DNA from 3 places in the Streptomyces desertarenae genome. Region 3 is predicted to be linked to each of the others. Evidence: riboswitches for the same ligand, from Rfam matches in the RefSeq annotation. Region 3 holds a riboswitch; each other region holds the start of a gene.
What was found. A riboswitch is a leader RNA that binds a small molecule or an ion and turns the genes downstream of it on or off. The one in region 3 is predicted to bind cobalamin.
Positions count from the first base shown of each region.

Region 1: another riboswitch for cobalamin. It lies ahead of ACFSJS_RS09840 ((2Fe-2S) ferredoxin domain-containing protein); the one in region 3 lies ahead of ACFSJS_RS25710 (cobalamin biosynthesis protein).
Region 2: another riboswitch for cobalamin. It lies ahead of ACFSJS_RS10385 (ribonucleoside-diphosphate reductase subunit alpha); the one in region 3 lies ahead of ACFSJS_RS25710 (cobalamin biosynthesis protein).

Region 1 covers NZ_JBHUFU010000004.1:378,372-381,635, reverse strand. Annotated here, with positions in the region: gene ACFSJS_RS09850 (SulP family inorganic anion transporter) at 1-534, opposite strand, end outside; gene ACFSJS_RS09845 (MerR family transcriptional regulator) at 902-1,285, shown strand; cobalamin riboswitch at 1,343-1,529, shown strand; gene ACFSJS_RS09840 ((2Fe-2S) ferredoxin domain-containing protein) at 1,572-1,979, shown strand; gene ACFSJS_RS09835 (heavy metal translocating P-type ATPase) at 2,206-3,264, opposite strand, start outside.
Region 2 covers NZ_JBHUFU010000005.1:112,923-116,186, forward strand. Annotated here, with positions in the region: gene ACFSJS_RS10385 (ribonucleoside-diphosphate reductase subunit alpha) at 1-1,786, opposite strand, end outside; cobalamin riboswitch at 1,911-2,095, opposite strand; gene mctP (monocarboxylate uptake permease MctP) at 2,581-3,264, opposite strand, start outside.
Region 3 covers NZ_JBHUFU010000023.1:39,470-42,733, forward strand. Annotated here, with positions in the region: gene ACFSJS_RS25700 (inorganic phosphate transporter) at 1-1,194, shown strand, start outside; gene ACFSJS_RS25705 (hypothetical protein) at 1,287-1,499, shown strand; cobalamin riboswitch at 1,769-1,894, shown strand; gene ACFSJS_RS25710 (cobalamin biosynthesis protein) at 2,032-3,066, shown strand; gene ACFSJS_RS25715 (cobyric acid synthase) at 3,063-3,264, shown strand, end outside.

The DNA of each region.
Region 1 (3,264 bases), on a different contig from region 3:
CACCGTGGTGATCCTCGGGGAGAGCACCATCAGGGCCAGGCCGGCGGCCACCAGCGGGTAGACGGCCCAGGGGACGTCCCGCAGCTCGGGCACCTGGGCCATGAAGATCAGGACGGCGAGGGCGTTGACGAAGCCGACCATCACCGAGCGCGGCACGAAGCGCATCAGCTTCGCCACCCCCAGGGCGCCCAGCGCGATCTGCATCAGGCCGCCCAGGATGACCGCGGCGACCAGATGACCGAGGCCGTGCTCGCGGTTGAGGGGGGCGATCACCAGGGCGACCGCCCCGGTGGCGGCCGAGATCATCGCCGGCCGGCCGCCGACGACCGCGATGGTGACGGCCATGGTGAAGGAGGCGAACAGGCCGACGGCCGGGTCCACGCCGGCGATGATCGAGAAGGAGATCGCCTCGGGGATCAGGGCCAGGGCGACGACCAGTCCGGCCAGCACCTCGGTGCGGAAGACCTTCGCCGAGGAGAGCCAGACGGGGCGGGGCAGGCGCGGCCGGTGGGCCGCGGAGGTGTCAGCGGACATGCATCCGTTTCCGTGTCGGGCGCGCAGGCGGCGGGCGTGCGCGCGCAGGGTGCGCGGCTCCGTGCGGGAGCGGGGGTGCCGGTCGGGCCGCGGCCGTCGTCCCCGACGGGGGCCGGACCAGGGGATCGGCGGGCCCGGGAGGGCCGCCGGTCGGGCGTCGTCGCCCGACGGGACTCGGGAGGGCGGTGTTCCGCCCCTGGATAGACCCTACCCTGACGTGAGAGATGATTTCGTCCGCTGTCCTGTAAATCGCAGGTGAATCCCCTGTGGTGGCTTGTGATCCTTGTCACGCGGTAGGGTTGGACACCACGAACCCGAAAAATGTTCGGGCATCAGAGGGGAAGCGACCGTGACGGACGAGCGACGGATGCAGATCGGCGAGGTGGCCGAGCGGACGGGTCTGTCGCTGCGCACCATCCGGCACTACGAGGAGGTCGGCCTCGTCGTCCCCTCCGCCCGCACCAAGGGCGGCTTCCGGCTCTACACCGCCACCGACGTGGACCGCCTGATGGTCATCCGCCGGATGAAGCCGCTGGACTTCTCCCTGGAGGAGATGCGGGACCTGCTGACGATCACCGACAGGCTCTCCTCCGCGGAACCGCTGGAGGACACCGAACGGGACCGCCTGCGTGAGCGCCTGGACACCTACCGCAAGGTGGCCGACGCCCGCTGCGAGAAACTGCGCGCCCAGCTCATGGCCGCCGAGGACTTCGCCGCCACCCTCCGCCGCCGGCTCCGCGCCGACGCCTGACGCCCCGCCGCCACCGGAGCCGCAAAGGCGCGCCGGGGGCGGGCCGCCCGCCTGCGGGGGTCCCTGCGATGATGGCGGGCGAACAGGCGACGGCGGAACGAGGAAGCCGGTGCGACTCCGGCGCGGTCCCGCCACTGTGATCGGCGAGCGGATCCCGGACACGCCACTGCCCCCGGGCGGGCGGGAAGGCCGGGACGAGCGGCGACCCGAGAGCCAGGAGACTCACGCGGTCGCCTCCTCGAACGGACCCGGGGCGGATCTCCCCGGAAGAGAGGAGCGTGCCGTCGTGCCCAGGGAAGCACGCGAGAAGAGGCCGGCGCCGTGCCGCGTCACGGTGTGCCGGGACTGCTGCTGCGGCACCTCCAAGGTGCCCGGCGTCGACCACGCCGCGCAGCTCGCGCGTCTGCGCCGGGAGACGCGGGTCAGGGTCTCCGGCTGCCTGGACGTGTGCGAGCGGGCGAACGTGGTCGTGGTGCAGCCCTCCGCCGCCGGCCGTGCGGCCGGCGGCCGACCGGTCTGGCTCGGCCTGGTCAACGACCCCGCCGCGACCGAGGACGTCGCCGCATGGATCCGGGCCGGCGGTCCGGGGCTGGCGCCCTGCCCCGACGTGCTGGAGCTGTACGTCTTCCCGGCGCCGCGGAGTCGCCGGGCCGGGCCGGACGCGCCGCCGCGCGACACCGCACCCGTGCGCTGACCGGTCCGCCCCGCGGCGCCCGGCCGGACGCACCACCCCGGCCGGACGCACCACCCCGGCCGGGCGCCGCGGCCGGGAGCGGGCACCCGGCGCGGGCGCCCCGTCCCCGGTGCCGGTCCCGGGGAAATATTGTGCCAAGCGAAGGACGGACCCGGCCGGTGCCCCAGGGGGCGTCACCGCCCGCGGCCGGGCGCCCCCGCGGGAACGGCGCGGCGGGTGCGCCCCGTCACGCCGGTCGCGCCGCCGAGGCGTTCCGCCAGGCGGTCCCGCGCAGCAGGCGCAGGCCGTTGAGGGCGACGACGACGGTGGACCCCTCGTGCCCGGCGACGCCGAGCGGCAGCGGCAGGGTGCCGAACAGGTCCCAGGCGACCAGCACGGCGATGAACACCCCGGCGACGGCGAGGTTCTGGACCACCAGCCGGCGGGCGGCCCGGGACAGCCTCACGACGGCCGGAACGGTGGCCAGTTCGTCGCGGACCACGACGGCGTCGGCGGTCTCCAGGGCGAGGTCGGAGCCGGCCCGGCCCATCGCGACGCCGCAGTGCGCGGCCGCCAGTGCGGGGGCGTCGTTGACGCCGTCGCCGACGACCATCACCCTCCGGCCCTGCCGCTCCCACGCGCGGACGGCGGCGGCCTTGTCCTGGGGGAGGAGGCCGGCGCGGACGTCGGTGATGCCGACCTCCGCGGCCAGGCGCTGCGCGGCGCGCTCGTTGTCGCCGGTCAGCAGCACCGGCGGGCGCCCGGTCAGCTCGGTCAGCGCGGCGACGGTGGCGGCGGCGTCCGGCCGCAGCCGGTCGGCGATGCCCAGGACGCCGACCGGGACCCCGTCGCGGAGGACCACGACCGCGGTGCGCCCGGCGTCCTCCAGGTCCCGCACCAGGTGCCGCGCCCGGGAGTCGGCCCGGTCGGCGCCGGCGGGCAGGAGCCGGGCCGGGGAGCCGACCTGGACCGTGTGGCCGTCGACGGTGGCGCTCACGCCCCGGCCGGGGGCCGAGGCGAAGCCGGTCGCGTCGGCGACGGTGAGGCGGCGTTCGCGGGCGGCACCGGTCACGGCGCGGGCCAGCGGGTGCTCGCTACGGTGCTCGGCCGCGGCCGCCAGGGCCAGCAGGCCGTCGTCGGTCAGCCCGCTGTCCGGCAGGGGGCGCAGCTCGGCGACGCGCGGGGTGCCCTCGGTGAGGGTGCCGGTCTTGTCGAGGGCGACCGTGTCGACCTGCCCGAGGCGTTCCATGGCGACCGCGGACTTGGCCAGTACGCCGTGGCGGCCGGCGTTCGCGATGGCCGCCAG
Region 2 (3,264 bases), on a different contig from region 3:
GCTCGGGCCAGGCGGTCCTCGCGTCCGGGTAGTGGTCGGGGTGGAGGACGCCGCGGGCGGCGCGCGTGCTCTCCCAGGCGGGGTGGGGGCCGTACCGCTCGGCCAGGTCCGCCGAGGCCTCGTAGGCGGCGAGCATGATGCGCTCGGAGATCCGGGTGGACAGCCGCCGCGCCCCGGGCGAGTCGAAGGGCAGCCGCAGCCGGAAGAACACGTCCTGGAGGCCCATCAGGCCCAGACCGACCGGCCGCCAGCGGGAGTTGGACGCGGCGGCCTGCTCGGTGGGGTAGTAGTTGACGTCGACCACGCGGTCCAGGAAGAGCACGGCGGTGCGGACGGTGGCGTCCAGCCGCTCCCAGTCGACCGCCCCGCCGGGGCGCCCCCCGTCCTCGCGCAGGTGAGCGGCGAGGTTGACCGAGCCCAGGTTGCACACCGCGGTCTCGCCGTCGTCGGTGACCTCCAGGATCTCGGTGCAGAGGTTGGAGGAGTGGACGACGCTGCCCGGCTCGGCGGTCTGGTTGGCCGTGCGGTTGGCGGTGTCCTTGAAGGTCATCCAGCCGTTGCCGGTCTGGGCCAGGGTGCGCATCATCCGTGCGTAGAGGGTGCGGGCCGGGACCGTCCGCACCGCCGACCCGGCGGCCTCGGCGCGGCGGTAGGCGGTGTCGAACGCCTCGCCCCACAGGTCCACCAACTCGGGGACGTCCGAGGGGGAGAACAGCGACCAGTCGGCGTCCGCCTCGACCCGGCGCATGAACTCGTCGGGGATCCAGTGGGCGATGTTCAGGTTGTGGGTGCGGCGGGCGTCCTCGCCGGTGCTGTCGCGCAGTTCGAGGAACTCCTCGACGTCCGCGTGCCAGGTCTCCAGGTAGACGCAGGCCGCCCCCTTGCGCCGGCCGCCCTGGTTGACGGCCGCGACCGAGGCGTCCAGGGTCCGCAGGAACGGCACGATGCCGCCGGAGTGCCCGTTGGTGCCGCGGATCAGCGAACCCCGCGCGCGGATCCGCGAGAACGACAGCCCGATGCCGCCGGCGTGCTTCGACAGCCGCGCGACCTGGTGGTAGCGCTCGTAGAGCGAGTCCAGCTCGTCCCGGGGGGAGTCCAGCAGGTAGCAGGACGACATCTGGGGGTGCCGGGTGCCGGAGTTGAACAGGGTGGGGGAGGAGGGCAGGTAGGACAGCGTGCTGGTGAGCCGGTGGAACCCGGCGACCTCCTCCAGCGCCTCCTCGGAGGAGTCGGCGGCCAGGCCGCAGGCCACCCGCAGCAGGAAGTGCTGCGGGGTCTCGATCACCCGCCGGGTCGCCGGGTGGCGCAGCAGGTAGCGGGAGTGGAGGGTGCGCAGCCCGAAGTAGCCGAAGCGGTCGTCGGCGCCGTCCGCCGCGGCCCGCTCCGCCAGCGCGTCGAGCCGTTCGGCGTGCTCGGCGACGAACCCGGCCGTGCGGTCGGCGATCAGCCCCTCGCGCCGGCCGACCGCCACCGACGCGGAGAAGGACACCGCGCCCTGTCCGGCGGCCTCCTCGCGGATCGCCCGGACCAGCAGCCGGGCCGCGAGCCGCGAGTACTCGGGCTCCTCGGCGATGAGGCCGGCCGCTGCCTCGGTGGCCAGGGACCGCAGTTCCCCCGCGCCGGAGCCGGGACTGCGGCCGCGCAGCGCGGCGGCGGCGACCCGGCCCGGGTCGGTGGCGGGCAGATCGGCGGCGAGGTCGGTCAGGGTGCGCAGCAAGGCGGTACCGGAGCGGTCGTCGTCCTCCGGTGCGGGGGCCGAGACGGGCTCCGCTGCTGAGATGGTCAACTCGGTGCTCTCCCTCGTGGGCCTGCGGCCCCGCGGGGAGGCGGGCACGACGGGCGGACGGGCATGCCCGTCCGGATCGGGGCGTGACCGCGCGCGTCCGCCGGCCCAACCCACGGGGCCCGGACGTGACTGGACACCGTCGGCAGGTCCTCGGACTTGTGGCGGGCGGCCGGCCCGTGCAGACGGCACAGGGGCAGCCCGCCGCACACCGTTGCGGGACAGCTCCGGATTCCCACCGGATTCCCCTGCGGCGACAGCGGGATGAGCATACATCTTGTGCCGTATCGAGCCAGCACCCCAACATGTTGTGTCGTGGTGCCCCTGCGGCCCCGTAGAGGGCGGAAACGGCGGACGGTGCGGGAACCGCCCGGCGCCCCCCGGGCGCCGCGGTCGGCGGGGAGGCGGGGGGGGGACCTCCGCCGCGCGGTTCAGGCGCGGCGCACTTCGTACCCGGTGGCGGGCGCAAGGACTCCGTCGATGGCTCGCAGGAACGCCGCACCCGGCGGCGCCGGGCGGCGGGGCCGCGTGCCGCCGTCCTCCCCGGGTGGGAGTCCCCGGGGATCCGCTGGGAGCGGCGGGCGGAGGCCCGGTCCACCGCCGGGGGCGAAGGCGGGCCGGGTGGCCCAGGGGTCCGGGCGGTCCGCGCGTACTCCCCGCCGCGCACCGCGGAGGCGCCCGCGTCCGGCTGCCCGACCGCCCTCCGCCTCCCCGGCGGCCCTCATGCGGCACCCCGCCGGCGGCGCGGGGACTCCCCGTCGGCGGGGTGCGGGGGTGCGGGGGTGCGGCGGGGCGCCTCAGTGCCGGGCGTCCACCGTGGGCGGGGGCAGTTCCTTCTGGACGCCCGGGTCGCCGGCGTCCGCGGTGTAGTCGCCCGCGGTGGTGCTGTCGAGGCCCTCGGGGGCCTTCACCGCGCGCAGGACCAGGGTCATCACGACCGTGACCGCCAGGTTGAGCACGAACGCCGTCAGGCCGATGTAGCCGATCTCGCCGATGAGCGGGATGGTCTGTGAGCTGCTGGCGAAGTGCTGCTGGGTGGGGCTGGAGGTGTTGTAGGCCACCGCCGTGCCGTAGGCCATGCCGACCGCCCAGCCGGCGAGCAGCGCCCAGCGGTGGAACCACCGGGTGAACAGACCGCCCACGATCGCGGGGAAGGTCTGCAGGATCCAGATGCCGCCCAGCAGCTGGAAGTTGATCGCCACGGTCTTGTCCATGCCCAGGACGAAGACCAGCGCGCCGACCTTGACCAGCAGGGAGGTGACCTTGGAGACCTGGGTCTCCTGCGCGGGCGTGGCGCCCGGTCTGACGAACTCCTTGTAGATGTTGCGGGTGAACAGGTTGGCCGCCGCGATCGACATGATCGCCGCCGGGACCAGCGCGCCGATGCCGATCGCCGCGAAGGCCACCCCGGCGAACCAGTCCGGGAACATGGTCTCGAAGAGCTGGGGGATGGCGAGCTGGCCGTTGTCCACCTTCACCCC
Region 3 (3,264 bases):
GCCTTGGTGTTCGACTTCACCAACGGCTTCCACGACACGGCCAACGCCATGGCCACCACCATTTCCACCGGGGCTCTCAGGCCCAAGACGGCGGTGGCGATGTCGGCGGTCCTCAACCTCGTCGGCGCCTTCGTGTCGGTCGAGGTCGCCGCGACCATTTCCAAGGGCCTCATCAACGAGGACTCCGGCATCGAACCGGCGGTGATCTTCGCGGGGCTGGTCGGCGCCATCATCTGGAACCTGCTGACCTGGCTGGCCGGACTTCCCTCCAGCTCCTCGCACGCCCTCATGGGCGGCCTGATCGGCGCGACCATCGCCTCGGTCGGCGTCGGCGCCGTCTCCTTCGACGCGGTCGTGATGAAGGTCCTGATCCCGGCCGTGGTCGCCCCCCTGGTCGCCGGCGTCGCCGCGATGCTCGCCACCCGCCTCACCTACCGGCTCAGCCGGAGCAGCGACGAGCAGGAGGTCGCCAAGGGCTACCGGGCCGGGCAGATCGCCTCGGCCGCCCTGGTCTCCCTCGCCCACGGCACCAACGACGCCCAGAAGACGATGGGCGTCATCACCCTGGCCCTGATCTCGGGCGGCGCGCTCGGCGCCGACGCCGACCCGCCGCTGTGGGTCATCGCCTCCGCGGGCATCGCCATCGCGCTGGGCACCTACCTGGGCGGCTGGCGCATCATCCGCACCATGGGCAAGGGCCTCACCGACATCCGTCCGGCGCAGGGCTTCGCCGCGCAGACCAGCTCGGCCGTCACCATCCTGGCCTCCTCCCACCTGGGCTTCGCCCTCTCCACCACCCAGGTCTGCTCCGGCTCGATCATGGGCTGCGGCCTGGGCCGCAAGGGCGGTGCGGTGCGCTGGAGCACCGCGGGCCGCATGGTCGCCGCCTGGGGCCTGACGCTCCCGGCCGCCGGCCTGGTCGCCGCGGGCTCCGCCCTGCTGGCCACCCAGGGCGACTGGGGCGTCACCACGGTCGCGGTCCTGGCCGTGGCCGCCATCGCCGCCATCTGGTTCGCCTCCCGCCGCGAGCCGGTGGACCACACCAACGTCAACGACGTCGAGGCGGACACCGCCGAGGAGGCGGGCGTGGTCACCGCCGCCCTGCAGGCCGTCGCCCCGCCGCCGACCGCCGCCGCCCTGGAGGAGGCCGAGGCCGCCGCCCGGAGCGGGAAGACCGCCGTCTCCGCCTCCTGAGGCGCCGCTCCGCGCCCTGCCCCTCCCGGGAACCCGATCCCCCGCACCCACGCGGTCTCCGCACGGGTCGCAGACACGAAGGAAGAAGCACCATGGACATCGACTGGGCCGCTCTCGGCCAGGTCTTCGGGGTCAGCCTCGTGATGACGGTCGGCCTGGTGGGCATGTTCACCCTCGGCATCGTCGGCTCGGCCGGCGGACGCGGGAAGGGCGGCCCCGCCTCCCCGGCCCGCCTCGGCTCCTACGCCTGCTACGCCCTGTGCGCGGCGGCCGTGGCCTACGGCATCTACATCATCGCGGCCTGAGCCGGCCGTCCGTCCCGCCACCGGCGCCCCGGCGGCGGGACGGCCGGCCGCCAGTACCCCCGGCACGAGAGCCGAGCGGGCGTCCGGCACACCGCGCCGGGCGCCCGCTCGGTGTTCCGGGCGGACGCCCCGCGCCGCGCACCGGTGGGCGTCCGCCGCGCGCGGCGGGCCCGTGTGCGCTTCCGCACAGTGCGCCGCCGCAGGTCACGGCCGAGTTGACGCGCCCTCCCGGGCGTGGTGGACTTCCCGTTGCCCAACGGCGGCAGGAGAGGAAGCCGGTGCGAATCCGGCGCGGTCCCGCCACTGTCACCGGGGAGCGCTCCCCCACCCAGCGTCACGGCCCGCACATCGGGCTGGAAGGCCGGGGGAAGCGCCGATCCGGGAGCCAGGAGACTCTCACCGCCGGTCACGTCGAGCCAGGGCGAGGACCCTGAGTGAGGACATACCGCCATGCACGGCACCCTGCCCGCGTCCGCACCGCCGCTTCCCCCCGCGCACAGGTCAGCACGAGGCGTGACGGCCCGCTGACGCGATGCGTGCCCACCGCACGGCGACCGCTCCCGCGGATCCCGCCGCGTCCCCTGCCGCCCCGGCCGCGTCCGGCGCGGCCTGCGCCTACGCCTGCGGAGCGGTGCTGGGACACCTGATCGACCTCGTCGCCGGCGACCCGCGCCGCGGCCACCCCGTCGCCGCCTTCGGGCGTGCCGCCGCGGCCGCCGAGCGGCTGCTGTGGCGCGACCACCGCGGCGCGGGCGCCCTGTACGCCGCCGTGTGCGCGGGCGGGACCGCGGCGGCCGCGGCGGCGCTGGACCGCGCCGTGCGCCGCTCCCCCGCCGCCCGCACCGCGCTGACGGCCGCCGCCGCCTGGTCGGTGACCGGCGGCAGCAGCCTGGCCCGCGAGGCCCGCACGATCGCCGCCGCCCTGGAGGCCGGCGACGTCGGGGCCGCGCGCGCCCGGCTGCCGCACCTGTGCGGCCGGGATCCCCAGGCACTGGACGCCGACGGCATCGCCCGCGCGGTGGTGGAGTCCGTCGCCGAGAACACCTCCGACGCCGTGGTGGGCGCCCTGGTGTGGGGGGCGGCCGCGGGCGTGCCCGGACTGGCCGGCTTCCGGGCCGTCAACACCCTGGACGCGATGGTCGGCCACCGCTCGCCGCGCCACCTGCGCTTCGGCTGGGCCTCCGCCCGCCTGGACGACGCCGCCGGGTGGCCCGGCGCCCGGCTGACCGCGCTGCTGGCCGTCCTCGCCGGCCCGGACCCCCGCGGCGCGCTGGAGGCCTGGCGCGCGGACGCCCGCCGCCACCCCAGCCCCAACGCCGGTGTGGTGGAGGCGGCGTTCGCGGGCGCGCTGGGCGTACGGCTGGGCGGGACGCTGTCGTACGGCGGCCGCGTCGAGCACCGCCCGGTGCTGAACCCCTCCGGTCGCCCGGTGCGCGTGGCCGACATCGAGCGCACGGTGCGGTTGTCGCGCCGGGTGAGCGCTCTGGCGCTGGTGCTGTGCGCCGGTGCCGGTGCGCTGCGGGAGCGGAGGGCCGCCCGTGCGGCGGCCCGGAGGAGGGACCGGTGACGGATTCCACGGCGGCTGGTGCGGGAGGCGTCGCGGCGGGCGGCGGCCTGCTGGTGGCGGGGACGACCTCGGATGCGGGCAAGAGCGTGGTCACGGCGGGGATCTGCCGCTGGCTGGCCCGCCGGGGCGTGAAGGTGGCGCCGTTCAAGGCCCAGAACATGTCGCTGAACTCCTTCGTCACGCGCGACGGCGCCGAGA